Regions from separate parts of the Burkholderia sp. Bp9016 genome, predicted to be linked through region 4. Evidence: predicted binding sites of a transcription regulator. Region 4 holds the regulator's gene; each other region holds the start of a gene.
What was found. The regulator sigma-54, encoded in region 4, starts transcription at its own class of promoters, with help from an activator protein. The targets are predictions, from matches to a motif close to TGGCANGNAANCTGCTTT.
Positions count from the first base shown of each region.

Region 1: the regulator sigma-54 is predicted to act here: its motif matches at 1,434-1,451, upstream of glnA (type I glutamate--ammonia ligase).
Region 2: the regulator sigma-54 is predicted to act here: its motif matches at 5,183-5,200, upstream of DIE13_RS03445 (collagen-like triple helix repeat-containing protein).
Region 3: the regulator sigma-54 is predicted to act here: its motif matches at 4,821-4,838, upstream of ureA (urease subunit gamma).

Region 1 covers NZ_QTPY01000019.1:106,373-114,162, reverse strand. The annotation lists gene DIE13_RS22950 (molybdopterin-binding protein) at 1-564, shown strand, start outside; gene DIE13_RS22945 (rhodanese-like domain-containing protein) at 690-1,154, opposite strand; gene glnA (type I glutamate--ammonia ligase) at 1,561-2,976, shown strand; gene glnL (nitrogen regulation protein NR(II)) at 3,138-4,280, shown strand; gene ntrC (nitrogen regulation protein NR(I)) at 4,324-5,850, shown strand; gene DIE13_RS22920 (prolyl oligopeptidase family protein) at 5,931-7,790, shown strand, end outside.
Region 2 covers NZ_QTPY01000002.1:210,973-218,762, forward strand. The annotation lists gene DIE13_RS03410 (fimbrial protein) at 1-805, opposite strand, end outside; gene DIE13_RS03415 (type II and III secretion system protein family protein) at 866-2,197, opposite strand; gene cpaB (Flp pilus assembly protein CpaB) at 2,262-3,194, opposite strand; gene DIE13_RS03425 (TadE/TadG family type IV pilus assembly protein) at 3,280-3,807, opposite strand; gene DIE13_RS03430 (prepilin peptidase) at 3,807-4,304, opposite strand; gene DIE13_RS03435 (Flp family type IVb pilin) at 4,372-4,572, opposite strand; gene DIE13_RS03445 (collagen-like triple helix repeat-containing protein) at 5,249-6,838, shown strand; gene DIE13_RS03450 (collagen-like triple helix repeat-containing protein) at 6,880-7,790, shown strand, end outside.
Region 3 covers NZ_QTPY01000011.1:160,908-168,697, forward strand. The annotation lists gene urtB (urea ABC transporter permease subunit UrtB) at 1-890, shown strand, start outside; gene urtC (urea ABC transporter permease subunit UrtC) at 892-2,088, shown strand; gene urtD (urea ABC transporter ATP-binding protein UrtD) at 2,085-2,942, shown strand; gene urtE (urea ABC transporter ATP-binding subunit UrtE) at 2,947-3,639, shown strand; gene DIE13_RS15805 (urease accessory protein UreD) at 3,838-4,713, shown strand; gene ureA (urease subunit gamma) at 4,951-5,253, shown strand; gene DIE13_RS15815 (urease subunit beta) at 5,267-5,572, shown strand; gene ureC (urease subunit alpha) at 5,602-7,308, shown strand; gene ureE (urease accessory protein UreE) at 7,326-7,790, shown strand, end outside.
Region 4 covers NZ_QTPY01000010.1:204,418-212,207, forward strand. The annotation lists gene rapZ (RNase adapter RapZ) at 1-634, opposite strand, end outside; gene hprK (HPr(Ser) kinase/phosphatase) at 710-1,678, opposite strand; gene DIE13_RS14865 (PTS sugar transporter subunit IIA) at 1,808-2,320, opposite strand; gene hpf (ribosome hibernation-promoting factor, HPF/YfiA family) at 2,516-2,875, opposite strand; gene DIE13_RS14875 (RNA polymerase factor sigma-54) at 3,035-4,540, opposite strand; gene lptB (LPS export ABC transporter ATP-binding protein) at 4,711-5,487, opposite strand; gene lptA (lipopolysaccharide transport periplasmic protein LptA) at 5,484-6,149, opposite strand; gene lptC (LPS export ABC transporter periplasmic protein LptC) at 6,170-6,784, opposite strand; gene DIE13_RS14895 (HAD family hydrolase) at 6,788-7,324, opposite strand; gene kdsD (arabinose 5-phosphate isomerase KdsD) at 7,324-7,790, opposite strand, start outside.

The DNA.
Region 1 (7,790 bases), on a different contig from region 4:
CTCGGTGTGCCGCTCGAGCTGCATCCGGAAGCGAAGGTGCTGATCTCGGAGCGCATCCGCGAGACGCACACCGATCCGGCCACGCCGGTCAACTTCGATTCACCGGAGAACCAGCACCGCTTCAACATGGGCGTGTTCCCGGTGGGTGCTGCGATCATCCCGAACGGGTACAACCGGATTCCCGGCTTCTCGGTCGGCAATCTGCACTTCGTGCCGGGCTTTCCGGTGATGGCGTGGCCGATGATCGAATGGGTGCTCGACACGAAGTACCGGCATCTGCATCACGCGAGCCCGCACGCGGAGCGCTCGCTGTACGTGTTCGAACTGCCGGAATCGACGCTCACCCCGCTGATGGAAAGGGTCGAGCGCGACTTCCCCGGCGTGCGTGTGTTCAGTCTGCCGAGCGTGGGCGACGCCGAGCGCGGCGGGATCTACGCGCGCCGGCATATCGACCTCGGCGTGAAGGGCGAGCCGGAGGCGGTCGCGGCCGCGTTCGTGAAGCTGCGCGAAGGCGTCCACCTGCTCGGCGGCGACATCGTCGAGCCGGACGCGCCGCGGGCCTGAGCGGCCGCCGATCCGGCCGCTCCCGGCCGCTCAAAAGGCACGGGCCGCGCAACGCGGCCCGTCATCGGGGTGTCATCGCCCGGCTTGACGATGTCGCAGTCGGGCGCGGCGGACGGCAGGCGCGCTCAGGCGCCGATCCACGGCAGTTTCCGGAAGCACCAGCCGTCGACGGTCTTGCGATGGCCTTCGGCATCCTTCGCGCCTTCGAAGCCTTCGAGCAGGTCGAGCGCCTTCGTGAAGCCGGCCTGCGCGGAGGCGACCGCGGCGAGCTTCGAGCGCGCGGCGCTGCGGCACAGGAACAGCACGGGCGCGTCGGGTGCGATGGCTGCCTTCAGTTCGTTGACGAATTCGGCGTTCGGCACGCCGCCCGGGTAGCGCGTCCATTCGATGTGCAGGTACTGGCCGTCGCCCACGAGCGGGCGGCCGATCCAGTCGAGCTCGGCGCGGGTGCGCACGTCGACGAGGCGGGCCGACGGGTCGAGCTGCAGCAGTTCGAATGCCTCGACCGGCAGCAGGGCGCCGGCATAGTTGAGCGAGCCCTGGGTGCGGCGTTCTTCGGCCTTGGCGTAAAGCTGGTCGAGCGTACTCATGGCAGGAGGTCTCCGTATCGGTCAAACGAGCATTCTAGCGCGCTGCCGCTGCATGGATGTCCGGGCGCCGTGCGGGGCATGCACCGCCCACGCGCTCACCAAAAGAGTGCAGAATGGCATATGTGCACCAGAACGATTCCATTCCGTCGGTGCGTTGCGGCGATTGCACCATTACGGTGCGATCTGTCGGCGGGTGCCGCGGTGCGTGGCCCCGGAATTGCGCAGCCGGGCCCCGCTACGGCGCGGGCCGGCGCGATTCTCGCCGATTCGGCGCAGCGCTGGCATGGAAGCTGCTATATAGAATTCGGTCGACCCGGAGCGCGCTGCGCCAAAGCCAGACTCCGGGCAGCTCGATAAACGAGGCGGTTCCCAGTCCGCCGGAATTGTTCAATCAGGAGAAGAGGTTATGAGTAAAACCGTCGCCGACGTCATGCAGCTCGTGAAGGACGAGGACGTCAAGTTTGTCGATTTCCGCTTCACGGATACGCGCGGCAAGGAACAGCACGTGTCGGTGCCGGTTTCGGCGTTTGACGAAGACAAGTTCGAGAGCGGTCATGCATTCGACGGTTCGTCGATCGCTGGCTGGAAGGGTATCGAGGCGTCGGACATGCTGCTCATGCCGGACCCGAACGCTGCCTTCATCGACCCGTTCTATGAAGAGTCGACCCTGGTGCTGACCTGCGACGTGGTCGAGCCGGCCGACGGCAAGGGCTACGAGCGCGACCCGCGTTCGCTCGCGAAGCGCGCTGAAGCGTACCTGAAGAGCACGGGCATCGGCGACACCGCCTACTTCGGTCCGGAACCGGAATTCTTCATTTTCGACTCGGTCCAGTGGAACACGGACATGTCGGGCTGCTTCGTGAAGATCAACTCGGAAGAAGCGCCGTGGTCGTCGGGCAAGGAATTCGAAGGCGGCAACACGGGCCACCGTCCGGGCACGAAGGGCGGCTATTTCCCGGTCGCGCCGGTCGACACGTTCCAGGACATGCGTTCGGAAATGTGCCTGCTGCTCGAACAGCTCGGCATCCCGGTCGAAGTGCACCACCACGAAGTGGCGGGCCAGGGCCAGAACGAAATCGGCACGAAGTTCTCGACGCTGGTCGAGCGCGCCGACTGGACGCAATGGTCGAAGTACATCATCCATAACGTCGCGCACTCGTACGGCAAGACGGCGACGTTCATGCCGAAGCCGGTCGTCGGCGACAACGGTTCGGGCATGCACGTTCACCAGTCGATCTGGAAGGACGGCCAGAACCTGTTCGCGGGCAACGGCTACGCCGGCCTGTCGGAACTGGCGCTGTTCTACATCGGCGGCATCATCAAGCACGCTCGCGCGCTGAACGCGATCACGAACCCGACGACGAACTCGTACAAGCGTCTGGTCCCGCACTTCGAAGCACCGGTCAAGCTGGCTTACTCGGCACGCAACCGTTCGGCATCGATCCGCATTCCGCACGTGTCGAACCCGAAGGGCCGCCGTATCGAAACGCGCTTCCCGGATCCGATGGCGAACCCGTACCTGTTGTTCTCGGCACTGATGATGGCGGGTCTGGACGGGATCCAGAACAAGATCCATCCGGGCGAAGCAGCGGACAAGAACCTGTACGACCTGCCGCCGGAAGAGGATGCAAAGATCCCGACCGTCTGCGCGGGCCTCGACCAGGCACTGGAAGCACTCGACAAGGATCGCGAGTTCCTGACGCGCGGTGGCGTGTTCACCGACGGCATGCTCGACGCATACCTGGGGCTGAAGGAGCAGGAGCTGGCGAAGTTCCGCATGACGACGCACCCGATCGAGTTCGAGATGTACTACTCGCTGTAATCGGCGATGGCGCTTCGATTCAGCGCCGTCATGCCGGTTCGTTCCCGTCGCGCGGCCTGCGGCGGGAACCGCGGAGTCTGAAAGGGGACGGCGTCCAGCCGTCCCCTTTTTGTTCCGGGCATTTTCATTTTTCCGACTCGGTGAGGCGCGACGACAGCACGATGGCTCTGAAGAATCTGATCAAGGCGAAGACGGGGCAGCCCGAGCGACTGACGGAAGACGAGCGGCTCATGCACTCGGGCCTGCTTGCGGGGCTGGAAGCACTGCCGACGGTCGTGATCGTGCTCGACCGCAAGACGCTGCGGGTTGTGTTCGCGAACCCGTCCGCGGAGGCGATGCTCGACCTCTCGCGCCGGCAGCTCGCGCAGCGGCCGTGGGGCGAGATTTTTCCGAACGCGAACGAACTCGCGTCGACGATCACCGCGATCGGCGAGGAGCGCTTTCACGCGACGCATCTCGACACGGTGCTCGACCGGCCCGGCCACGAGGCGCTGCACGTGCATGCGATCGTCGGCTTCCTCGAGACCGCGCCCGATTTCGTGCTCGTCGAGCTGTTCGAGAACGAACGGCAGTCGCGCACCGATCGCGAGGAGCGCATCCACGACCTGACCGCGGTCAACAAGCAACTGATTCGCAACCTCGCGCACGAGATCAAGAACCCGCTCGGCGGCATTCGCGGCGCAGCCCAGCTGCTCGAATTCGAACTGAGCGAGCGGGAGCGCGGCGAGTTGCGCGAATACACGCAGGTGATCATCAAGGAGTCCGACCGCCTGCAGACGCTCGTCGACCGGTTGCTGGAGCCGCATCGGCATCCGCACATCGTCGGCGATGTGAACATTCACGAAGTGTGCGAACGCGTTCGCGCGGTGATGCTCGCGGAATTTCCGCGCGGGCTCACGATCGAGCGCGACTACGACGTGAGCGTGCCGGACCTGCGCGGCGACAAGGAGCAACTGATCCAGGCGCTGCTGAACATCGTACGCAATGCCGCGCAGGCGCTGCGCGAGCGGATCGCGCAGGGCGACGCGAAGATCGAGTTGCGCACGCGCGTCGCGCGCAAGGTGACGATCGCGAAGCGCCTGTACAAGCTGGCACTGGACTTGCACGTGGTCGACAACGGGCCAGGCATTCCGGAAGAGATCCGCGACCGGATCTTCTATCCGCTCGTGTCCGGCCGCGACGACGGCAGTGGCCTCGGCCTCACGCTCGCGCAGACCTTCGTGCAGCAGCACGACGGAATGATCGAGGTCGAGAGCCGGCCCGGACGTACCGAGTTTCAGATTCTGCTGCCGCTCGACCATTGAGCGGCAGTGCGATTTACCGGATTCACCAATATCTGACCGACCTATGAAGCCGATCTGGATAGTAGACGACGACCAATCGATCCGCTGGGTGCTTGAAAAGGCGCTCGCCCGGGACAGCTTCGCGACGAAGAGCTTCGCGAACGTGCGCGATGCGCTGGCCGCACTCGATCACGAGACGCCGCAGGTGCTCGTGTCCGACATCCGGATGCCGGGCGGCTCCGGCCTCGAGCTGCTGCAGGCGATGCACGAGCGCTTGCCGGGTCTGCCCGTCATCATCATGACGGCGTTCTCCGACCTCGACAGCGCCGTCGCGGCGTTCCAGGGCGGCGCGTTCGAATATCTCGCGAAGCCGTTCGACGTCGACAAGGCCGTCGAGCTGATTCGGCGCGCGGTCGAGGAAAGCCTGCGCGGCGGCGCGCCGCAGGACGAGCGTGTCGCCGAGGCGCCCGAAATGCTCGGCCAGGCGCCCGCGATGCAGGACATGTTCCGCGCGATCGGTCGCCTGTCGCATTCGGCCGCGACCGTGCTGATCACTGGCGAATCGGGCACCGGCAAGGAGCTCGTCGCGCGTGCGTTGCACCGTCACAGCCCGCGAGCGAACGGCCCGTTCATCGCGCTGAACACCGCGGCGATTCCGAAGGATTTGCTCGAATCCGAATTGTTCGGCCATGAGCGCGGCGCGTTCACCGGCGCGCAGACGACACGCCAGGGCCGCTTCGAGCAGGCCGAGAACGGCACGCTGTTTCTCGACGAAATCGGCGACATGCCGTTCGACCTGCAGACGCGTCTGTTGCGCGTGCTGTCGGACGGCCAGTTCTATCGCGTCGGCGGCCACAACCCGCTGCGCGCGAACGTGCGTGTGATCGCCGCGACGCACCAGAATCTCGAGGCGCGCGTGCGCCAGGGGCTGTTCCGCGAAGACCTTTACCACCGGCTCAACGTGATCCGGCTGCGGTTGCCGCCGCTGCGCGAACGCAGCGAGGACATCGCGCTGCTCACGCGCCACTTCCTGCAGAAGAGTGCGAGGGATCTCGGCGTCGAGCCGAAGCGCGTGTCCGACGAGGCGCTCGCGTACCTGACGTCGCTGGCGTTTCCCGGCAACGTGCGGCAGCTCGAGAACCTCGCGAACTGGCTGACCGTGATGGCGCCCGCGCAGACGGTCGAGATCAAGGACTTGCCGCCCGATCTCGTGCCGGCTGGCGCGCCGGTGGCCGCAACAGCCGACGGCGCGGATACGCACGGCGGCAGCGCCGTCGCCGCCGGCGACGTGGCGCACACACAGCCGGCACTCGGTGCCGCACCGCTGACGGCTGCGCTCGTCGCGGCCGTACCGAACGGCGCACCGGCCGGCTATCCGATGTGGGAGAACGGCCTGCGTACCGAAGTCGCCCGGCTGTTGCGCGAGAATTCGGGCGGCGTGATGGACGAACTCGCGCGCCGCTTCGAGGCGGCCGTGATCCGCGAGGCGCTCGACTTCACGCGTGGCCGCAAGGTCGAGGCGGCGGAGCGGCTCGGCATCGGTCGCAACACGATCACGCGCAAGATCCAGGAACTCCACCTGGAGCCGTAAGCACCGCGCGCGGCATGCGCGGACATCGCGCATGCCGCGATCGGACATAATCTCGGTTTGCCGTCACGTGCGCTTCCGTCATGTCCGATTCCTTCCGCTGGCCCGCCGGGGCCGATCCGTTCCGTTTTCTCGAAGCACTCGACAGCAAGCGCGCCCGCGCGTGGGTCGACGAGCAGAATGCGCGCACGCGTGTCGCGCTGCGCGACGACGATGCGTATCGCGCGCTTGCCGCGCGGCTCGCACAAGCGTATCTGCCGCGCGAACGCCCGGTAATCCCGACTCGCTGGCGCGACTGGGCGTATGACCTGTGGCAGGACGATCTCCATCCCAAAGGACTGTGGCGCCGCGCGCGCTGGGACGACTGGCGCGCCGGCCGGCCCGACTGGGAAACGCTGCTCGACGTCGATGCACTCGGCGCGCAGGAGGGCGAGTCGTGGGTGTTCGAGCAGGACACGATCCTGTATCCGGACGGCGACCGGGCGCTGTTGTCGCTGTCGCCGGGTGGCGCCGACGCGGTCGTCGTGCGCGAGTTCGATCTCGTGCGGCGCCGCTTCGTCGACGGCGGTTTCACGATCGACGCACCGGGGCATCACACGGTCGGCTGGATCGACCGCGATACCGTCTACGTAAGCTGGGATCGCGGCGCAGCGCATGCGACCGCGGCCGGCTATCCGTACGAAGCGCGACGCTGGGTGCGCGGCACGCCGCTCGAGGATGCGCCCGTCGTGTTTCGCGGCGAACCCGACGACATCAGCGCGGGCGCGTGGTTCGATCCGATCGACGGCCGCCACGTCGCTTGGCGCAGCGTGGACTTCTTCGATGCGCATTCGTACTGGCTGACCGACGCCGGCGAATGGGCGCGCTACGACGTGCCGACGCATGTCGAGGTCGGTTTCTGGGAAGGCTGGCTGGTGCTGGAGCCGCGGCTCGACTGGGACTGCGGCGGCGTGCATCACGCGGGCGGCTCGCTGCTCGCGATCCGCGAGCAGGCGTTCCTGGCCGGGTCGCGCGAATTCACGACGCTGTTCGAGCCGCGACCGTCGACGTCCGCGTGCACGTGGACGCACACGCGCACCATGCTGATCGCGAGCTGGCTCGACGACGTGCACAACCGCACGATGCTTTGGCAGCCGGCGCAGCGCGACGATGGCGCATGGGCGTGGAACGCGCGGCCGTTCGACTGGCCGGGCGACGCGCAGATCGATGTCGAGCCGGTCGAGTCGACGCTGAACGACGAAGTGTATGTGGACGCTGACACCTGCGTCGATCCGCCCGAATGCTGGCTCGCCGATCTGGCCGATCTGGCGGCCGACGCGCCGTCGCGCCGCGTGCTGCTCGACCGTCCGCCGGTGCGCTTCGATGCGGCGGGACTCGTCGTGCGCCGCGCGAACGCGCGCTCGCGCGACGGCACGATCGTCCCGTACACGCTGATCGGCCCGCGTGATGCACTGGATGCGCTCGATGCACCGGATCGCCCCGATGGCACGCCCCGCGTTGCGCGGCCGTGCCTGCTGTCAGGCTATGGCGGCTTCGCGATTCCGAACCTGGCGGGTTATAGCGATGCGCTGGGTATCGCATGGCTCGAACGCGGCGGTGTCGCGGCGTTCGCGCACATCCGCGGCGGCGGCGAATTCGGGCCGGGCTGGCACGTCGACGCGCAGCGCGAGCGTCGGCAGCATTCGTTCGACGACTTCATCGCGGTGGCCGAGGATCTGATCCGCACCGGCGTGACGACGGCCGCGCAGCTCGGGATCGAGGGCGGGAGCAATGGCGGGCTGCTGGTCGGCGCGTGCATGGTGCAGCGCCCGGAACTGTTCGGCGCGGTATTGTGCCGCGTGCCGCTGCTCGACATGCGGCGCTACCCGAAGCTGCACGCGGGTGCTGCGTGGCTCGACGAGTACGGCGATCCGGACGATCCGCGCGAAGGCGCGGCGCTCGCC
Region 2 (7,790 bases), on a different contig from region 4:
CGCGAAACCGGTTCAGCAAGCCGATGCACGATGCATACGACACGTCGCGAAAGCCGCCGAGGTCAGGCGGCAGCGTCGTCAACGCGAGGCCGCTCTGGTGCCGGGTCAGCGCGGTGTTCACGAACGTGCGGTCGATACGGCGGAGGTTTTGCACTGCGTCAACGAAATGGAATTCGCAGCGTGTGTTCAGGAACAGCGCACCGTCCCCAGCCGGCAATCCCAGATCGACCAGCGCGGTCTGACGTCCGGGCGGCACGCTGCTGCCATCCGCCCTCTCAGCCGCTCCCGGGCCGAGCGCGCGCTTTTGCAGCCAGACGGCGAGATTCGCTGCAAGCGTGCTGACGCCCATGCCGGCACGCGCGCCGAGCAGCGCAACGACCTTCCCGTGGCGGCTCGCCGGCTCGCCAACATGCGCGAGCAGTCCACGCGTTGTCCTCAATGCTTCCTCTGCCGGTGCTGACACATCGATGAAGTCCCGCACGCCGGCACGGAGCGCAGCGAGTGTGCTTTCCGGCTGTGCGAGCGACCCCAGCGCGACGATCGGCAAACCCGGATGCGCAACCCGCACCATCGCGGCGGCAACGCTCGCCGCTTCTCCACCCTCCGAGAAATCGATGAACACCAGTGCCGGGTTGACACCCGTGATGCGCTGGGCAAGTACACCCGGCTCGAGCGACGTCGCCTCCACCGCGCCGGCCGACACAAGCGTATCGGCAAGCCAGCGGACGTGCGCTTCCTTCGGCGATGCGCAAACGAAATAATCGGTCACGGCGGGTTCACACAATGATTGGGTTCGTGCATTCATGTCGAACACCCCCGATTACGCAAGGCTTCTCGGTGCGCCGGAGCGCGCGATGCTTCGCGTTCATTTCGAAAATCCCGGCGCGGCATCCGGCGCCGCAATGCCGCCCAGATACGATCGCCAGACCGGCCCGTCACGCTGCTCGGACAACTCGCCAGGAGTCGCCGGCAACGCCGCGCCCTTCGCGATCGGCGCAACGAGATGCGGCGTCACGATGATCAGCAATTCCTTGTCGTTCTGCTGATAGTTCAGATTCTTGAAGAACGTACCGATGATCGGAAGGTCGCCAAGCAGCGGAACCTTGCTGACGTTCGACATCGTCTGGCGGTCGATCAGGCCGCCGATCACGAAGCTCTCGCCGTCGCCGAGTTCGACCGTTGTGTCCGCGCGACGCGTCGTGATCCCTGGCACTGCGACACCACTGATCGTCACGCTGTTTACGAAGTCGAGCTGGCTCGACTCGGGCGCAACCTTCAGCGCAATCCGCTGCGGACTCAGCACGGTCGGCGTCAGCGAAAGCCCGACACCATATTGCTTCCACTGAATTGCAGTCGAGCCGAGACCTTGCGGTGACGGGAACGGAATTTCACCGCCCGCGAGGAAGCTCGCACTTTGACCGGACAGCGCAACGAGCGTCGGTTCTGCGAGCACCCGCGCGAAATTGTTCGCTTCGAGCAGCGACAACTCGCCGAAGATGCCGCGCCCGGCGGCATTCACAACCAGGTTGAATGCCGACGTCACGGGTGACCCGAGCGTCGGAATGTACCCCGCAGAGCCGGGACCGGAGCCGCCGCTATACGACTGCACGCCTCCCGGCGAAAACGAGCCGAATGAGAAACCGTTGTTCTGCTTGAAGAAGTTGAACCCGACCTGCTTGAGCACCGATCGGCTGAATTCGACGACGCGCACGTCGACCTGCACGACGTTCTTGCCGGCAAGCGTCGACCGATCGATCACCGCGCCTTTACCAGCCATGTTCTTGGCGACTGCGACTGCGCGTTCATGTGCGTCAAGCGATGCTGACGCACCGCGCAGCACCGCCGTTCCACCATATGCATTCACGCGCGGCGTGGAATCGTCGAGCACCGCTTGCGCGGCTGCATCGATGACCTCGATGCTCCAAACCGTAGGCTCGTCGTGACCACGCTCCCACAGCATCACATTCGTCGCGCCGGGCGCTTTCGCGGTCAGCAGTACCGAGCCGGACCGGCTGCCTTTCATGATCAGCACGTCGGCGATCGCCGGATCGCCCACCGCCACGCGCTGCAGTGCGTGACCAGCCGAAATCTGTCGCTGAGCGCCGACCGGCAGTTCGATCTTCCCGCTCGCGCTCGCGAGCGATGCGAATGTCATGGTCCAGATAGCAATCGCGAATGCAATCAGTGTGTTTTTCATTGTTTGGTAGACCGTCACGCGGCCTTTACTTGTCGTCGCTGATATCGATGGCCATCGATGTCATTCAATACGCAACCGTTTCCGACCGGCCGCCGCGGATCACTTCGATACTGCCACCGCCTCCACTACCGGCCGACCGCACTGCCGGCGGCAGACGCGACGGCAACGGCGGTACGTTCACGTTAGCCACGGCAGTCCTCGGTGTGCCGGACAGTTGCTGCAGCGACACCCCGGCCGCGGCCAGTGCCGACGGCGACAGCTTGTTATCCGTACGCACGGCAACCGTTTGCACCGCAAGCTCGTCATCGCGCGGGTTACGCAGTGCGAGCGTCAAGCGGCCGCTGGACTCGCCAAGCGTCAATGCATCGACCTGTGCGGTCGGCACGGCGAGCACCGCGATACGAACATTGCTCGCCTGACCGCTATTGCCGTTCGTGTTGTTGCCGCTGTCGCGCTCCGGCGTCGCATCCCCGAACGACAAAACCCGGACCTTCGACATCAGAAGTCGCGCTTGCGTCTGCGAGACTTCTCCGTCCAGCATCGTGCCTCCCTCGCGCTTCAGGTTCACGAAGACGTCCACAAAGTTACCGGGCCGCAGCCGATTGCCAACCGCGTTGGTCTCGTCGACGCGAACTGCAATCGCTCGCTCGCCCGGTTGAATGTCCTCGGCGAGCCCCGACACTAGCGCATCCGAAACGACCGGCGCCGACGCCAGTATGTCCCTCGCGGGAACGCGGCCGATCAAGTCGGCCGGATCGGCAAATGCACCGGCCGGTGCGGGTGCAGTCGGTTGAACTTTCAACGCGTCGGCAGCAATCGGCTGCCCGACGGGCAGCGTACGCGTCGCGAATACGACCGGCACCGGGTTCACGGCGACAGTCTGCGGTGCCGGTGCGGAATGTGGTGCGCTGCGTCCAAGCATCCATGCATAGATTCCGAGCAGAACAGCGATCGCAATCAGCAACCCCGCGATGATTTTTGTCAGATTGTTGGCCATGTTGATATTGGAATGCCGGAATCAGGTTCTGGAGCGTCGACACGGTCGAAGGACTACGGCCATGAAGAGAGAAAGCTCACGCGCATCAAAGCATGTTGGGCGAAATCTGCACGGTCGCACTGCTCTGCAGTTGGGGTGCCGACACGATGAAGAGCCACGGAATCAACGGTTTGTTCGCGTACGAGTAAGTCATCGTTACCATTACGTTGAACGTGGATGCCGACGACGACGTAAACGCTGCAGCGCAGGAACTGGGTGCCGACGGCGTGAAGGACGCGCTGCAACTCACGGCTTGTGTCGATCCCCCGGCTACCTGGGTCGCGACCGTAGCGAACTGTCCCCACGGCGTGCCGCCCCCATTGACCGCCGAGCACGCAGTCGTCGCAGCGGCTTTCAGCCGATCACATGGTGACGACGTGTAATTCAACGCGGCACGCGCACCTTCGGACGCTGCGAACGTCAGGTTCTGTTTGACGACGAAAATCAACCCGAACGTAACGATCGCGTAAAAAATCAGGAAGAACAGCGGGAACACGAATGCGAACTCGATTGCCGCCACTCCCCGTTGCCGGCGCCATTTGCACGATTGGCGCACTTGCTGCCATCGAGCCATTACATTCCCCTCACAAACATAAGTCGTAGAAGCCATACAGCAGCGGGCAACACGAGAAACGCGGCATAAGGCGTCGCTCGATGACCGCCGAGCACCATCGCGGGCGAGCCACGCTTGCAGAGCGCGACTATCGATGTACGCGACAGAAACATCAGCCAAAGAGCGTGCAAACCCGCGGCGAGGCTCGCGGCAATCCAGAACCACAACAACGCTTGCGCACCACACCACGCGCCGAGAACGGCAAATACCTTGACATCGGCCGCGCCCATTACGCGCAATACGAAGAATGGAGAAAAGCCAATCAAACCTACGGATGCACCGACCAGCGCCTGAATTACGGAAATACCGAATGGATTTTCATTGAAGGCCCCACTCGCGAATGCGCCAATCAAACCAACAATGACTAGCGAATTCTGAATACGCCGAAAACGGATATCACAAATTCCGACGAAGGAAGCCCACGCCAGAAAAATTCCGGCGAAGAAGAAATGCGCCATGGCAGCACCCAGCCATCAGGTGGGCAGCAAGCAAACGTCCACTCCCTAGCTTGCCGCCCACCGTCAATTAGCTTTTGCCAGCGTTAGTGTTAGTACACCCGGTACCACACACCTGAGTAGCGACTTGATTGAACAGGCCGTTTAAGCCACCGCTAAGCTGGGTCAGCCCGGTAATGAGGGCAATTGCGACCAGCCCCGCGATCAGGCCATATTCGATCGCGGTAACCCCGTCTTCTTCCTTAAGGAAGCGCTTGATGAGTGCTTTCATTTTTGTTTCCTCGTGCCTATATAACGTTTTTTGGCCTTTTATACGTCGTACATCCTCGCATATCTGGCCGCTTGCCCCGCGTCGGTTCGTCACATTTGCTGCAACGACGACCAGGTGCGCTTTCTTTATAGTTCGCCCCGAGGGGCATGTATCACAATTTGATGCAAGTTAACATTCGCGATAGGAACCCTCCTCGAACGTCGTGTACCGATCTGTACATTTGCTTACATCTGACCTGAATCTTATCTCTGATTCTCTCCAATTTCCAACCCCTTTTTAGCGATCGGGATCGAAATATTTTCCGTAAGCACAGCATATTTGTACGGCGTTTCGGTACGCCTTACACATAAGGACTTACGCTAGGTTAGATGTGCACATCCAATCCACCAGTAAAACAATCGCCCGCCCAGCCTGCAGCTCCCCCGCATAAACCCGACGTTACGCCGCACGCGTAACGCCAATGTTGTGACGTTACGTTACGAAACAGGTGAAACCGTTCTCATCTGACCGCTTTTAAATAATTTCAACATTCTTTCAATTTCCGCGAACTCCTTTTCCAACAAGGAATTACCCCGTTTAAAGGCAATCGTCGAACTGTCGACCATCGAAGTGGCACGACAGTTGCAGAGTAGACCTCGCATTACTCAACACAACACAGCTTCAATGCGAGGACGAAATGGACATTCAGGTTATCCCTCATGGCACGTTCCGGGCGACTATGATCGCGGCCACCGTGGCAGCCATGCTTTCCCTCTCCGCGTGCGGCGGTTCCGGTTCAATCAGCCAGGGGCTCGGCGGCGGCTCGAGCTCGGGCGGCGGCGACTCCATCTCGACCTCCGACGGCGGCACCTCGGGCAGCACGTCCGGTTCGACGAGCGGCAGCACGTCGGGTAGCACCAGCGGCTCGACCAGCGGCAGCACGAGTGGCTCGACGAGCGGCACCACCAGCGGAACGACAAGCGGAACGACCAGCGGTACGAGCGGCACCTCTGGTGTGTCGGCGAACCCGGTAGGAAATGTCCTCGCAAGCGGCAGCAATATCGTCACCAGTCTCGGCGGAACCGTATCGGGCCTCGGCAGCGTCGTCGCCAGCCAGTCGCTGCCGGGCGTCAACCCGGCCACGACACAAGCAGCAGGCGGCATCGTGCAGAACGTCGGCGGCGCGGTCACCGCGCTCGGCAATGGCCTCGGCAACGGCCTCGGCCAGCTCGGCGCGGTGAAGGACCCTGTCGGCATCACGGTCGCCAGCACGGGCGCCGTCGTGAACCAGCTCGGCGGTGCGGTCACGCAAACCGGCACCCTGGTCTCGAGCCTCGGCAGCGGCCCGCTGTCACCGCTCGCCCCGGTCACGGGCGCCGTTGGCGGTCTCGTGACGACGGTCGGGAACGCCGTATCGGGCGGCGGCACCACGCTGACCAACGCATTGTCGACGGGCCCGATCCAGCAGGTCACGCAAACGGTCAGCTCGGCCATCACGCCGATCACGACGATGATCGGCCAGACGACGCAAACGGTCGGCACGGCCACGGGCCTCGGCGCCCCCGTCAACACGCTGCTTGGCACGATCGGCAACGGCCTGAACCAGGCCGGCGCGATGATCGCATCGACGGGCGGCAACCCGGTCACGACCGGCCTCGGCAACACCGTCTCGTCGACGGGCAACACCGTGAAGGCAGTCGGCGGCCTCCTCACGGGCGGCACCGGCGGCGTAACCAACCCGCTCGCTCCGCTCACGGGTCTCCTCACGACGGTCTCCGGCACGCTCGGCGGCGCGACAGGCGGCACCAGCGGTGGCCCGCTCGCACCGGTCACCGGCCTCGTCTCCACTGTCACCGGCGCACTCGGCGGCGCAACGGGCGGCACCAGCGGCGGCCCGCTCGCACCGGTCACCGGCCTCGTCTCCACTGTCACCGGCGCACTCGGCGGCGTAGCAGGTGGCACCAGCGGCGGTCCGCTCGCACCGGTTACGGGCCTCGTCTCGACCGTCACCGGCGCACTCAGCGGCGCAGCGGGCGGCAGCAGCGGCCCGCTCGCGCCCGTCACGGGCCTGGTGTCGACGGTCACCGGCGCACTCGGCGGCGCGACGAACGGCAGCAGCGCGCTTGCCCCCGTCACTGGCGCGGTTTCCGCGGTCACCAGCACGGTCGGCGTCCCAGCACTCAGCGGCGGCACCGGCACCGTCACGAATTCGGGCTCGGGCTCGAATCTGCTCTCGCCCGTCACGTCGCTGATCGGCGGCCTGCTCGGCGGCACGCACGGCAAGTAATCCGACATCCGTTCATCGAAAAGACAGCGAGGAGTCACATCATGTCCCAGCAACGTTCCATCCCGACCATCGCCCTGCGCCAATGGCGCGTGCCCCTCACCGCCTTCGCCGCAGCCTGCCTGCTGGCCGCCTGCGGCGGCGGCGGCGTCAGCTCGCCGCCGACGAGCAACAACGGCGGCAGCTCCAGCGGCACGAGTGGCACCAGCGGAACGAGCGGCACCAGCGGCTCGTCGACGGGTACCAAAGGCGTCATCAGCACGGTCGGCCAGACGGCTACCGATCTGGGCAGCACGGTCGGCAACATCAGCCTGCCGGGCCTGGGCGACGGTGTGACGAAGGGTGTCGGCAGCACCGTTTCCAGTACCGGCACGATCATCGGCGCGGCAGCCGATGCCGTCAGCAACGGTCTGGGACAAATCGGGACGACGAAGGATCCGGTCGGCACGACGGTCGCCGGCCTCGGCAATGTGGTCGGCGCGACGAGCAACACCGTGTCCGGGCTGAGCCAGACGGTCAAGGCGCTGGGCACGGGACAGCTCTCGCCTCTGGCCCCCGTCACGACGCCGGTCGGCACCGTGCTCGACACGGTCGCCAACGGCCTGACGGCCGCCGGCACGACGATCGGCTCGACGTTGTCGTCGGGCGCCGTGCAGCAGGTCACGCAACCGCTCAGCTCGGCCATCACGCCGCTGGTGATCACCGCCGGTCAGGTCACGCAGCAGGTCGGCACGACAACGGGCCTCGGACAGCCGGTGTCGGGTCTGCTCGGCCAGGTCGGCGGCGCCATCAGCTCGGCAGGCAAGCAGGTCGCCGGCACATCGAATCAACCGCTCGTCGGCGACGTCGGCCAGCTCGTCGCCGCAGTGGGCAATACGGTGACCAACGCGGGCGGCCTCGTGAACCCGAACGGCCCGAACGGCGCAGCACCGATCCCCGGCCTGATCACGAGCCT
Region 3 (7,790 bases), on a different contig from region 4:
GCACCGTGTTCGCCGGTTTGTCGCTCGGCAGCGTGCTGCTGCTCGCGGCGCTCGGCCTCGCGATCACGTACGGGCTGATCGGCGTGATCAACATGGCGCACGGCGAGTTCCTGATGATCGGTGCGTACGCAACCTATGTCGTGCAGACGCTGATCCAGCGTTATGCGCCGGCCGCGTTCGACTGGTATCCGCTCGTCGCGGTGCCCGTGTCGTTCGCGGCGGCCGCACTGGTCGGCATCGTGCTCGAACGGCTCGTGCTGCGGCACCTGTACGGCCGCCCGCTCGAGACGCTGCTCGCGACCTTCGGCGTGAGCCTGATCCTGATCCAGGCGACCCGCATGCTGTTCGGCGCGCAGAACGTGCAGGTCGTGAACCCGTCGTGGATGAGCGGCGGCGTCACCGTGATGCAGAACCTGATCTTGCCGTACAACCGGCTCGCGATCCTCGCGTTCGCACTCGCGGTCGTATTCGTCGCGTGGGCCGTGCTGACGAAGACGCGGCTCGGCCTGTTCGTGCGCGCGGTCACGCAGAACCGTCGGATGGCCGCGTGCGTCGGCGTGAAGACGGCCCGCGTCGACGCGTATGCGTTCGCGTTCGGTGCGGGCATCGCGGGCCTCGGCGGCTGCGCGCTGTCGCAGATCGGCAACGTGGGGCCCGACCTCGGGCAGAACTACATCATCGATTCGTTCATGGCGGTCGTGCTCGGCGGCGTCGGTCAGATCGCCGGCACCGTGCTCGGCGGCTTCGGGCTCGGCCTCGTCAGCAAGGCGATCGAGCCGTTCTGGGGTGCGGTGCTCGCGAAGATCGCGGTACTCGTGATGATCGTGCTGTTCATCCAGAAACGTCCGCAGGGCATGTTCGCCCCGAAGGGACGCAGCGCGGAGGCCTGACATGACTTCAACTTCAATCACCGATTCGTTGTCGCCCCCGGTTGCCGACGCGCCGCAGCCAGCCGCGGCCGCCTCGCGTGCGGAGAAACGCTTCGCGCTCGGCCTGCCGCCCCGCCCCGCGCTGCTGTCGCGCCGCGCGTGGCTCGCGCTCGTCGCGCTGTGCGTCGCGATCGGCATCGGCGTGCCGCTCGCCGCGCTGGTCGCGCCCGAGTCGAGCGCGTTCCATCTGTCCGCGTATGCGATGACGCTCGCCGGCAAGCTGATGTGCTACGCGATCGCCGCGCTCGCGCTCGATCTCGTGTGGGGCTACTGCGGCATCCTGAGCCTCGGCCACGGGCTGTTCTTTGCCCTCGGCGGCTATGCGATCGGCATGTACCTGATGCGCGAGATCGGCCGCGACGGCAAGTACGGCAGCGACCTGCCCGACTTCATGGTGTTCCTCGACTGGCATCGGCTGCCGTGGTACTGGAGCGGCACGCAGCATCTCGCGTGGGCGCTGCTGCTCGTCGTGCTCGTGCCGGCCGTGCTCGCCTGGGTGTTCGGCTTCTTCACGTTCCGCTCGCGCGTGAAGGGCGTGTACCTGTCGATCATTACGCAGGCGCTGACGTTCGCCGCGATGCTGCTGTTCTTTCGCAACGAGACGGGCTTCGGCGGCAACAACGGCTTCACCGACTTCAAGCGCATCGCCGGGTTTCCGATCACGTCGCCCGGCACGCGCACGGTGCTGTTGCTGCTGACCTTCACAACGCTCGTGCTCGCGTTCCTCGTCGCGCGCGCGATCGTCACCAGCAAGCTCGGGCGCGTGGTCACCGCCGTGCGCGACGGCGAGACGCGGCTGATGTTCCTCGGCTACAGCCCGCTCGCATACAAGCTGTTCGTGTGGACGCTGTCGGCCGTGCTGTGCGGGATCGCGGGCGCGCTGTACGTGCCGCAGGTCGGCATCATCAATCCCGGCGAGATGTCGCCCGGCAACTCGATCGAAATGGCGATCTGGGTCGCGGTCGGCGGGCGCGGCACGCTGATCGGGCCGATCGTCGGCGCGTTCGCGGTGAACGGCGCGAAGAGCTTCTTCACCGCGTACTTCGCCGAATACTGGTTGTTCTTTCTCGGCCTGATCTTCGTGCTGGTGCCGCTCCTGCTGCCGCGCGGCATCATGGGCCTCGTCGACACGCTGCTCGCAAAGGGGAAACGCGGATGAACGGCACGGCGCTCTACCAGTTCACGCCACCGCCCGAGGACGAGTTGCTGGCCGTCAGCGGCACCGCATCGATGGGCCGCGTGGTGCCGCCCGGCATCGACACGTCGCACGGCACGATCCTCTACCTCGAGGACATCGAAGTGAGCTTCGACGGCTTTCGCGCGCTGAACAAGCTGTCGCTCGAGATCGACGCGGGCGAGCTGCGCTGCGTGATCGGCCCGAACGGCGCGGGCAAGACGACGATGATGGACGTGATCACCGGCAAGACGCGTCCCGACGCGGGCAAGGTGTTTCTCGGCCAGACCATCGACCTCGCGCGGATGAACGAGCCGGAAATCGCGCGTGCGGGGATCGGCCGCAAGTTCCAGAAGCCGACCGTGTTCGAACAGCATCCGGTGTGGGAAAACCTCGAGCTGGCGATGCAGACCGACAAGGGCTGGCTCGCGTCGCTGCGCGCGCGGCTCGACCGCGATGCGCAAGCGAAGATCGAGGAGACGCTCGCGCTGATCGGCCTCGAAAGCGACGCGTATCGTGCGGCCGGCGAGCTGTCGCACGGACAGAAGCAGCGGCTCGAGATCGGCATGCTGCTGATGCAGCGCCCGGCTCTCCTGCTGCTCGACGAACCGGCGGCCGGGATGACCGATCACGAGACGATGGAACTCGCCGCGCTGCTCAACAGGCTGCGCGGCACCTGCTCGATGATGGTCGTCGAGCACGACATGGACTTCGTCGCGGCGCTCGCGGGCGACACGGGCCACGTGACAGTGATGGCCGAAGGCGCGGTGCTCGCGCAAGGCACGCTCGACCAGGTCAAGCGCGACGACGCGGTGATCGAGTCTTATCTCGGACGATGATGCGATGCTGAAAATCGATGCACTGAACCAGTACTACGGCGGCAGCCATATCCTGCGCAACGTGACGCTGGGCGCCGACGACGGCAAGCTCACCGTGCTGCTCGGCCGCAACGGCGTCGGCAAGAGCACGCTGCTGCGCTGCCTGATGGGCGTCGTCGCCGCGAAAAGCGGCAGCGTGACGTGGCGCGGCACGGCGCTCGGCACGCTGCCGCCGTATGCGCGCGTCGCGGCCGGGCTCGCATACGTGCCGCAGGGCCGCGACATCTTTCCGCGGCTCACCGTCGAGGAGAACCTGCTCGTCGGCGCGGCAAGCCGCCGCGCGCCGTCGAAGGTGCCCGACCGCATCTACGACCTGTTCCCGGTGCTGAAGGACATGCGCGCACGGCGCGGTGGCGACTTGTCGGGCGGCCAGCAGCAGCAGCTCGCGATCGGCCGCGCGCTGATGAGCGAGCCGCAACTGCTGATCCTCGACGAGCCGACCGAAGGCATCCAGCCGTCGATCATCCAGGACATCGGCCGCACGCTGCGCCAGCTCGTCGACGAATCGAAGATGACCGTGCTGCTCGTCGAGCAGTATTACGACTTCGCGCGCTCGATCGCGGATCGCTACTGGGTGATGAGCCGCGGCGAGATCGTCGCGGGCGGCGATGCGCGGGACATGGAGACGAACGGCGTGCGCGAGTTGATCGCGGTGTAGACGGTGTAGAAGACGGCGCGTGGGCCGTGTCGCTTCCGGGTATCGCGCCGGGACATCGCCGCACCACACATGTCGGGCGCACGCCGGCGAAACGATACGGCCCGCGAGCGGCGTTGGGTCATGCCGCTACGCGCGCGCCGCAGCGTATATTGTTGCGGTAGCATCATCGTTCACCGCGCCCGCCCCTGCTTTCCATCGATGTCCGCCCTCGACTCCCACGCTTCGCTGTCCCGTCCCGCCGTCGCCAAATCGTGGCGCGGCCGCCTCGAACTCGGTTTCGAACGGCACGGCGCGCGCACGACGCTCGTGCATCGGCTGCACGACGGCCCGCTGCGCGTGCAGCGGCCGCTGTATCCGGAAGGCGATGCGATCTGCCACGCGGTGATCGTCCATCCGCCGGGCGGCGTCGCGGGCGGCGACCGGCTCGACATCGACATCGCGCTCGGCGACGGCACGCATGCGGTGCTGACGACGCCCGGCGCGACCAAGTGGTACAAGTCGAACGGCCTCGACGCGACCCAGCGCATCGGCATCACGTTGGGCGCGCACGCACAGCTCGACTGGCTGCCGCAGAACAACCTGTTCTTCGACGCGGCGCATGCCTCACTCGACTTCACGGTCACCCTCGGCGCGGGCGCGAGCGCGATCGGCTGGGACGCGACGCAACTCGGCCGGCAGGCGGCCGGCGAAACGTGGTCGGCGGGCCGCATCGCGTCCACGTCGGCACTCGTCGACGCAGACGGCCAGCCGTTGTGGACCGAGCGCGCGCTGCTCGACGCGCGCGATCCGCTGCGCGGCGCGCTGCAGGGTCTCGCCGGCTTCCCCGCCTACGGCACGCTGTGGGCGGCCGGCGCCGCGTGCGACGCCGCGCTTGCCGAAGCACTCGCCGCGCGGATGCCGTTCGACGACACACTGCGCGCAGGCGCGACCTGCGTGACGCCCGGCGTCGTGCTGGTGCGCGCGCTGTCGACATCGATGGAAGCGCTGCAGCGCCTCTTCACCGACTGCTGGCTGCACCTGCGGCCGATCGTGCACGGCGTCGACGCACGGCCGCTGCGAATCTGGCAAACCTGAGCGCGCCGGACCCGCCATGCACCGCTTCGGCGCAGCACGGCGTCGGCGCCGCATGCGCTTCGTGCATGGCGCACCATGAACGCGCATGGCCATGCGCGCCAACGACATGGCACATACCTTGCTGCTTACATAACGGATACACGACGCACGAAAAACGGCGCGATGCTACGATGAGCCGCGCATTCGCCGGAACCCCGCGCACCGATAAAAATTACGTTTTCCTGAACGACTGCCTTCATGAAACTGACTCCCCGAGAAAAGGACAAGCTGTTGATCTTCACGGCAGCCCTTTTGGCCGAGCGCCGCCGTGCGCGCGGACTGAAGCTCAACTATCCGGAAGCGGTCGCGTTCATCACCGCCGCGCTGATGGAAGCCGCGCGCGACGGCAAGACCGTCGCCGAGGTGATGCACTACGGCACGACGCTGCTCACGCGCGACGACGTGATGGACGGCGTGCCGGAGATGATCCCCGACATCCAGGTCGAGGCAACCTTCCCCGACGGCACGAAGCTCGTCACCGTCCACCATCCGATTCCGTGACCGAGGCCCCCGCATGACCCCCGGCGAAATCCTCACTGACGACGGCGAACACGAGCTGAACGCGGGCCGCGCGACGCGCTCGCTCGTCGTCGCGAACACCGGCGACCGCCCAGTGCAGGTCGGCTCGCACTACCACTTCTTCGAAGTCAACGACGCGCTGTCGTTCGACCGTGCGGCCGCGCGAGGCTTCCGGCTCAACATCGCGGCCGGCACGGCCGTGCGCTTCGAGCCGGGCCAGACGCGCACCGTAGAGCTCGTCGCGCTGGCCGGCGAGCGCATCGTCTACGGTTTTCAGGGCAAGGTGATGGGGCCGCTGTAAGCCACGCCCCGCTCTTCAGGAACAGCAACATGACACTACGCTTGAGCCGCCGCGCGTACGCGGAAATGTTCGGGCCGACGACGGGCGACCGCGTCCGGCTCGCCGATACCGAACTGCTGATCGAGATCGAACGCGACTACACGATCTACGGCGAGGAAGTGAAGTTCGGCGGCGGGAAGGTGATCCGCGACGGGATGGGCCAGTCGCAGCGCGTGGCCGCCGACGTGCCCGACACGGTCATCACGAACGCGGTGATCCTCGATCACTGGGGCATCGTGAAGGCCGACATCGCGATCAAGCACGGCCGCATCGCCGCGATCGGCAAGGCCGGCAATCCCGACATCCAGCCCGGCGTGACGATCGCGATCGGCGCAGCGACGGAAGTGATCGCCGGCGAAGGGCTGATCGTCACCGCGGGCGGCATCGACACGCACATCCACTTCATCAGCCCGCAGCAGATCGACGAGGCGCTCGCGTCCGGCGTCACGACGATGCTCGGCGGCGGCACGGGGCCGGCCACCGGCACCAATGCGACGACCTGCACGCCGGGCCCTTGGCACATGGAGCGGATGCTGCAGGCGGCCGACGGCTGGCCGATCAACCTCGGCTTTCTCGGCAAGGGCAACGCGAGCCTGCCGCAGCCGCTCGTCGAGCAGATCGCCGCCGGCGCGATCGGCCTGAAGCTGCACGAGGACTGGGGCACGACGCCCGCCGCGATCGACAACTGCCTGTCGGTCGCCGACGACACCGACACGCAGGTCGCGATCCACACCGACACGCTGAACGAAGCCGGCTTCGTCGAATCGACGGTCGCCGCGTTCAAGGGCCGCACGATCCACACGTACCACACCGAAGGCGCGGGCGGCGGTCATGCGCCCGACATCCTGAAGGTGTGCGGCGAGGCGAACGTGCTGCCGTCGTCGACCAACCCGACGCGTCCGTACACGATCAACACGCTCGAGGAGCACCTCGACATGCTGATGGTGTGCCACCATCTCGATCCGTCGATCGCCGAGGATCTCGCGTTCGCCGAATCGCGAATCCGCCGCGAGACGATCGCGGCCGAGGACATCCTGCACGATCTCGGCGCGCTGTCGATGCTGTCGTCCGACTCGCAGGCAATGGGCCGCGTCGGCGAGGTGATCATCCGCACGTGGCAGACCGCGCACAAGATGAAGGTGCAGCGCGGCGCGCTACCCGAGGACGGCGCGCGCAACGACAACTTCCGCGCGAAGCGCTACGTCGCGAAGTACACGATCAACCCGGCGATCACGCACGGGATCGCGCACGAAGTCGGGTCGATCGAACCCGGCAAATGGGCCGACCTCGTGCTGTGGGAGCCGGCGTTCTTCGGGATCAAGCCGTCGATGATCCTGAAAGGCGGGATGATCGCGGTCGCGCAGATGGGCGACCCGAACGGGTCGATCCCGACGCCGCAGCCGGTCCACTATCGCGAGATGTTCGCCACGCGCGGCGGTGCGCTCGCGCGCACGTCGCTGACCTTCGTGTCGCAAATGGCCGCCGACGCAGGCATCGCCGAACGTTACGGACTCGCGAAGCGCGTCGTGCCGGTGCGCAACTGCCGCAACGTGACGAAGGCCGACATGATCCACAACGCGTGGCGTCCGTCGATCAGCGTCGATCCCGAAACCTACGACGTGATCGCCGACGGGCAACTGCTCACCTGCGAGCCGGCGTCGGTGCTGCCGATGGCGCAGCGCTATTTCCTGTTCTGATTTCCGGTTTTCGTTCCATGCGCACCCTCGACAAACGCATTGCCCCGAACGTGAAGCTCGCCGCGTCGCTCGTCGCGCGCGCGCCGACGCTCACGCTCGCCTATGACGCCCGCTGCAAGAGCCGCCTCGCGGCGACGCTCGACACCGGCGAGGACGTCGCGGTCCTGCTGTCGCGCGGCACGGTGCTGCGCGACGGCGACGTGCTGGTCGCCGACGACGGCGGGCTCGTGCGCATCGCCGCCGCTCCCGAAACGGTGCTGCGCGTGCACGCGGCCGATCCGCTCACGCTGATGCGCGCCGCGTATCACCTCGGCAACCGCCATACGCCGGTCGAGATCGGCGACGGTTACCTGAAGCTCGAAGCCGACCCGGTGCTCGCGGACATGCTGCGCCGGCTCGGCACGCAGGTCGAAGAGACGCGCGCGCCGTTCCAGCCGGAAGCCGGCGCATACGGCGGCGGTCACAAGCACGGGCACGATGCG
Region 4 (7,790 bases):
CCGGCTGGTCGAGCCCGGTGAGCGGGCGCAGCTCATGGTCGTAGTACGGATTCGGCAGCGCGCGCACGTCGAACATCAGGTCGGCGTCGAGCGGCACGCCGCGCTTGAAGCCGAACGACTCGAACATCACCATCAGGTCGTTGTTCTTCTGCTCGATGAAGCGCTTGACCCACGTGCGCAGCACGTTCGCACGCAGCGTACTGGTATCGATCTGGTGACCGAATTCGGCGAGCGGTGCGACGAGATCGCGTTCGCGCTCGATCGCCTCCTCGAGCGACGACAGCAGCCCGACGTTCGCATCGTGCGACGGCGAGCCGGACAGCGGGTGGCGCCGGCGCGTTTCGGAGAAGCGCTGAATCAGTGCCTGCGTGCTCGCGTTCAGGAACAGCACGCGAACATCGTGCTTGAGCGACAGCGCACGGATCAGGCCGGGCATTTCGTCGAGCGACGCGCTCGAGCGTGCATCGATTGCAACCGCGAGCCGGTGCTGGCCTGCCTCGGCGAGGTAGCGGGCGAGTTCTGGGAGCACGTGCGGCGGCAGGTTGTCGACGCAGTAATAGCCTGCGTCTTCAAGCGCGTTCAGCGCGACGGATTTGCCTGAGCCGGAGATGCCGGTGATGAGGACGATGCGCATGGGAAGCAGAGAATCCTGACGTTTCATCATAGCACCGGCTCGACGCGTCGGCGCTGCGTGGCCGGCGCGGGAGAATTACACGAGCTTGCCGGGGAACTGACTGTCGGGATCTTGCATCGCGAGTCGTTGCCGATCCATGAAATCGCGCAACGTGTCGATTCCGCGCAACTGCAGGATCGTGTTCCGCACGGCTGCCTCGACGAGCACTGCGAGGTTGCGGCCGGCCGCCACCTGGATCGTCACCTTGCTGATCGGCAGGCCGAGCACGTCGACGGTCTGGCTTTCCAGCGGCAGGCGCTGGAATTCGCCGTCCGGGCGGCGTACGAGCTGAACGATCAGCTTCAGCTTCATTTTCCGCCGTACGGCGGTTTCGCCGAAGATCGTCTTGATGTCGAGCAGGCCGAGGCCGCGAACTTCGAGCAGGTTCTGCAGCAGCGGCGGGCAGCGGCCTTCGACGAAATCGGGGCCAAGTCGGACGAAGTCGACCGCGTCGTCGGCGACGAGGCCGTGACCGCGGCTGATGAGTTCGAGGCCGAGTTCGCTCTTGCCGAGACCGGAGTCGCCGGTGAGCAGAACGCCCATCCCGAGGATGTCGAGGAACACGCCATGCAGCGTCGCGCGCGGCGCGAGGATGCGCGACATGTAGAGCCGCAGGCTATCGATCACCGCGGCGGCCGACATCGGCGTCGTGAACAGCGGGGTGGACGAGCGCGTGCAACGCAGCACGAGTTCGGGCGGCGCCGCCGCGCCGCCGGCGACGACGAGGAACGGCGGCTCGAGTGCGATCAGCTCGGCCATGTGGCGCGAACGGTCTTCGTCGGTCTGCCGCTGGTAGTAGTCGATTTCGGCTTCGCCGAGCACCTGGATCCGGTTCGGGTGGATCAGGTTCAGGTGGCCGACGAGGTCGGCGCTCGACGTCGCGTTGCCGACGGTGTCGGCCGAAAAACCGCGCTCCCAGCCTTCATGCCCCGTCAGCCAGCTCAGCTTCAGCGTGGCTGCGTTGTCGTCGAAGATGCTCTGGGCGTTGATGCTGGACGTATCCATGACTCTCGTCACTCCAATGAGTCGGTGCACGCGCGCGGCGACGGGCGTCGCCATGCGGGACCGGCGCCGGGCAGCCGTGGACGGCGGCGCATGCCGCCTCGCTCGGGAAAATATTCCGCCCGGATCAACTCAAGGTTGCCACTGAGTGAGCAGGCGATGCAACTCGGCGATATCCGTTTCGTTGTGCAGACGCTCGCGCGCGTCGCGATCGGACAGCAGTTGCGCGATTTCCGACAGGATCTCGAGGTGTTGCTGGGTGGCTTGCTCGGGGACGAGCAGGAAAATCAGGAGACCGACCGGCTGGCCGTCGGGCGCTTCGAACGGGATCGCATCGGCGAGCCGAACGAACGCGGCGAGCGGGTGCTTGAGCCCCTTGATACGCCCGTGCGGAATCGCGACGCCTTCGCCGAGCCCGGTCGAGCCGAGGCGCTCGCGCGCGAACAGGTTGTCCGTGACGGTGCTGCGGGCGATGCCGTTCTGATTTTCGAAGATCAGCCCGGCTTGTTCGAAGACGCGTTTCTTGCTGGTGACGGAGAGGTCGATGACGACGTTCTCTATGGGCAGGATTTTGGCTAGGCGATTCATGTTGGCAGGCGATTGGGCGGCCTGGGGTCTCCTTGCTGCGGCAGACTGATTTTCCATGTTCGGCGATATCAAGGCGTTCGGTATCGGCAACCTGCAAGGCAGCTACCGCATCAACGCCCCCCGGCGATAACCGGAACATTATAGAGCACAGCCGCGCGCGTGGCGCAGCATGGACGGACCGGTCGCACCACTGCGTCGAAGCCACAAAAAAAACGCCCGGCGAACCGGGCGGCATGTGTGCTGCAATGACCGTTATTGCGGCGGCAGTTCGATCTGGTCGATCGACGGCTGCAGCTTGATGGGGTCGTGCGCGTGCGTTTGCAGACGCTCCATGTGCTTGACGACCTGGCGATCCAGTTTGTCGATCAGCAGATCGATCGCAGCGTACAGGTTACCGTTCGCGCTTTCGACGAAGATGTCCTTGCCCTTCAGGTGCAGGTTGATTTCCGCGCGCTGCTGCTTGTCCTTTTCCTTGTGGTTGTCGACCGAGAGGATCACAGTGCCATCTATCACCTGATCGCTATGGCGTAGCACCCGGTCCAGCTTGGTGATCACGTATTCGCGAATTGCAGGCGTGACTTCGAGATGATGTCCACTGATCTTCAGGTTCATAGTGCTTCTCCAAGCGAGAGACCACCCGGCCGCATCGAGGCGGCGCTCCGGTCGACTTGCCCCTGCCGCACGCGGCGGCAAATTCGCGGACAGGTCGCCCGGCCTGTTCCCCGTGTGCGCGGTGGCCGGAACACGCCTGCCGCCGGGCAGGCAGCAGGCTTAAAGAGACTTGCGCAGATTCACTGCCGGGATTTTGAGGGCTTCGCGATACTTGGCGACCGTGCGGCGCGCAACCACGAAACCCTGTTCTGCCAGCAGCTCGGCAATGCGGCTGTCCGAAAGTGGCGATTTTGGGTCTTCAGCTCCTATCAGTTGCTTGATCAGGGCTCGGATGGCGGTCGACGAAGCGGCGCCTCCGGTGTCGGTCGAAACGTGTGATCCGAAGAAGTACTTAAATTCAAGCGTCCCGAACGGGGTCAGCATGTACTTGCCTGTTGTCACACGGCTGACAGTCGACTCGTGTAGGCCCAGCGTATCAGCTATTTCCCGCAAAACCAAGGGGCGCATGGCAATTTCACCGTGCGCAAAGAAATTCTTCTGACGCTCGACAATAGCCTGCGCGACGCGCAGGATCGTGTCGAAGCGCTGCTGGATGTTCTTGATCAGCCAGCGTGCTTCCTGGAGCTGCTGTTTCAACGATCCGGCCGACGGATCGCCGCGGCTGTTGCGCAGGATGTTCGCGTACAGGTTGTTGATCCGCAGGCGCGGCATCACTTCCGGATTGAGTTCCGCGAGCCAGTTCTGGCCGGACTTCTTCACGATGATGTCGGGTACGACGTAGTCCGCTTCGGCCTTGCCGTATGCGGCGCCCGGGAACGGCTCCAGCGAACGGATCAGCGCGTGCGCGTCGCGCAGCGCGTCGTCGCTCGCCTTCAGGTGCTTGCGCAGCCGCGTGAAATCGCGCGCGGCGAGCAGCTCGAGATGCTGCGACACGATTTCGAGCGCGAGCGTGCGGGTGGGGGACGGATCGAGGCGCAGCAACTGCAGCTTCAGGCATTCGGATGCCGAGCGCGCACCGACCCCGGCGGGGTCGAAGCTGTGCAGCAGCGCGAGCGCCGCGTTCAGTTCGTCGCAGTCGATTTCAAGTTCGGCCGGCAGATCGGCGAGCACTTCGTCGAGCGACGCGGTCAGGTAGCCGTCGTCGTCGAGCGATTCGATCAGGAACATCACGAGCGCGCGATCGCGCGGGCCGGCCTGCGTGACGCGCAGTTGCGCGGAGAGATGGTCGCGCAGCGACGTCGCGGCTTCCTGCACCTGCAGCGGCGGCAGGTCGTCGTCGTCCGATGCGCCGCTCGAGCGGCCGAACTCGTCGAGATTCCACTGCGGGCCGTCGTTGCCGTCGCCGGATGCGTAGCCGTCGTATTCGTCGGCGCCGGCCGGTTCGTCGCGCTCGGCGCGCTCGCCCGACTGGCCGCTGCCGTTCGCGGCGGCCGGTTCGGCGCTCTGCGCGGGCGGCGTCTGCGCGATCAGCGATCCATCCGCCGCGACACGCAGCGGACTCGCGATCCATTCATCGTCATTTTCGAGCAGCGGATTCTGCGCGACGGCCATCGCGACTTCCTGCTGCAGTTCGAGCGTCGACAACTGCAGAAGCCGGATCGACTGCTGTAGCTGCGGCGTCAGCGCCAAATGTTGCGACAGGCGGAGTTGAAGGCTGGCTTTCATGGCAGAGAGGGAGTCATACCGGCAGTGTGCCACGACCCAGGCGCCTTGAGCCATCCGCGATTACGCGCGGCGCGCCGCCCGGCCGCGGGTAGGGCTGCAACATGGCTGGAAAGCCGCGCGCGGCCCCGCACGGCGGTGCCGGGCGGGGTGCAGCCGGCCACGAGGGGAAGTTACATGCGGAAGTGTTCGCCGAGGTACACGCGGCGCACGCTTTCGTTCTCGATGATGTCGCTCGGCGCGCCGGCGGCGAGCACTGAACCGTCGCTGATGATGTATGCGTGGTCGCAAATGCCGAGCGTTTCGCGGACGTTGTGATCGGTAATCAACACGCCGATATTGCGCTGCTTCAGGAACTTGACGATCTTCTGGATCTCGAGTACTGCGATCGGATCGACGCCGGCGAACGGTTCGTCGAGCAGGATGAAGTTCGGGTTGGTCGCGAGCGCACGCGCGATTTCGACGCGACGGCGTTCGCCGCCCGACAGCGACAGCGCAGGATTGTCGCGCAGGTGGGCGATCTGCAGCTCGTCGAGCAGTGCCTCGGTGCGCGACGCGATCGCATCCTTCGAGAGCCGCTTGCCATCGTCGCCGTACTGCAGCTCGAGCACTGCGCGGATGTTCTCCTCGACGGTCAGCTTGCGGAACACGGATGCTTCCTGCGGCAGGTACGACAGGCCGAGCGATGCGCGCTTGTGGATCGGCAGCAGGCTGATCGAGCTGCCGTTCAGCGAGATCTCGCCCGCATCGAGCGGCACGAGGCCCACGATCATGTAGAACGACGTGGTCTTGCCGGCGCCGTTCGGGCCGAGCAGGCCGACGACCTCGCCGCTCTTCACGTCGAGCGACACGTCCTTGACGACGGTGCGCGAGCCGTAGCGCTTCTTCAGGTTGCGGACGACGAGCGAGCTCGTCGTGCCGGCCGGCTGGCGATTCGGTAGCGCGTTCATTGGCCCGGCGCTCCCTGGATCGTGGTCGACGGCGACAGCTTCGCCGGCGCACCGTTCAGCGGCCCTGCGCCGCCGTTCTTCGGCGACAGCATCGCGCGCACGCGGCCGGTCGGGTTGCCAGGCGCCGCGACGTCCTTGCCGCCCTTCGCGGTGTAGAAGTCGTGCTGGCCGTCGTACGTGATCACGCTGCCGTGCACGGTGTCGGCGATGGTCGACGTGCCCTGCAGGCGGCGCACGGTGGCCGCGGTCGTCAGCGTCGTGAGATCCTGCTTGCCGTCGTAGTCGATGCGCTCGGCATCGCCGTCGATGTACTCGTCGAGGCCTTCGCGCTTCTGGCGGAACGTTGCGTGCTTCTTGCTGCTGCCGAACGACGTCGCGTACTGATAGCCTTCCGGATCCTGGCGCACTTCGACGCGATCGCCCTTGATGATGATCGTGCCCTTCGTGATCACGACGTTGCCGGTCGCGACCGTGACCTGCTTCAGGTCGTCATAGGTCAGGTTGTCCGCCTCGACGTTGATCGGCTTGTTCTGGTCGGCCTTCTCGGCATGGGCGAGCGGCGCCAGCCCGACGAGCGGGAGCGCCACGAGCGTCGCGGCGAGCGCGGCGCGGACGGCGCGCGCAGCGCCGCCGGAATTCTGTCGAGGGAACGGTTCGTTCATGCAGTCACGTGAGGGATGCGTCACCTGGATTGAGCTTTCGAGCCGCCCGACGCGTCGGACGCGGCAATCGTGCCGCGCACGTTGCCGTAAAGCTCGATGACCCGGGTGACGTTGTTGTACTTCATGCCGTCGGTCGCGTTGACGAGCGACAGGCCGCGCTGAAGTTTAACCGGCTTTTCGGTCTGGATCACATCGTCATTGACGAAGATCCGGAAATGCTGGGAATCGGCCTGCATCTGCGGATCGCCGCCGCCGGCCACGCGCAGGATGCGCGCGTCGTCGTACAAATCGACGATCGACACGTCGCCGTTGACGGTGCCGCGCTTCGCGGTGGTCGTCACGACCGGCTTGCCGGGCTGGAACGCGCGCATGGCCGGATCGGTCAGGTCGCTGTTTTCGGTGTCTTCGTAGTGGATCAGCTTCGCGGCCGTCAGCCGGTACTGGGTCGTGCCGGACTGGTCGAGCTCGGTGACCGAGAAGTTGTCCGCGAAATAGTCGGGCGTATGGCGCTTCGGCTGCACGGCGCCCTCGCCGGGCGGCGGCAGCGTTGCCTGCAACAGCCACCACGTGATGCCCGCGAGCGCGGCGACCGCGACGAGCGGCAGCAACTGGGTCCAGCGGAAATGCGTGTTCATTCGTCAGGCTCCGCAGGCGGCCGCGAGCATGGCGTCGTAGCGGCGTTGCGCGCGCAGGATCGCGTCGCACACTTCGCGCACGGCGCCGTGGCCGCCACGGGCCTCGGCCACCCAGTGCGCGCGGGCGATCACCTCGGGGTGCGCATTGGCCGGCGCGGTCGCGAAGCCGCAGCGCAGCATCACCGGCAGGTCGGGCCAGTCGTCGCCCATGTAGCCGCATGCGTCGGCGGCGATGCCGAGCGACGCGATCAGGTCGGCGAACACGGCGAGCTTGTTCTCGACGCCCTGGAACAGGTGCGCGATCTTCATTTCCTTCGCGCGCGCCGCAACGATTTCCGAGCGGCGGCCGGTGATGATCGCGGTCGCGATGCCGGCCTCGCCGAGCAGCTTCACGCCGTGGCCGTCGAGCGAATTGAACGACTTCATCGCGTCGCCGGCCACGGTAAACAGCAGGCCGCCGTCGGTCAGCACGCCGTCGACGTCGAAAATCATCAGCTTCACGCGGCTCGCGCGTTCGGCCGCAGTCAGCGCTGCGCTCATCAGATCACCTTCTTCGAAAACAGGTCGTGCATGTTCAGCGCGCCGATCAGCACGCCGTCGGCATCGACCACCAGCATCTGGTTGATCCGGTGGCGCTCCATCAGTTCCACGGCTTCGACCGCGAGATGTTCAGGGCCGATCGTGCGCGGCTTGCGGGTCATCACGTCGACGATCGGCAGCGTGCGGAAATCGCCGTCGCGGGCAAGCACGCGGCGCAGGTCGCCGTCGGTGAAGATGCCGGCGACGCGGCCGTCGGCATTGACCACGGCCGTCATGCCCATCCGCTTCGCGGTAATCTGGAACAGCGCGTCCGACAGCGTCGCGTCGGCGCCGACCAGCGGCACGTCGTCGCCCGAGCGCATCACGTCGCGCACATGGGTGAGCAGGCGGCGGCCGAGCGCACCGCCCGGATGCGAGCGCGCGAAATCCTCGGAGCCGAAGCCGCGCGCGTCGAGCACCGCGACGG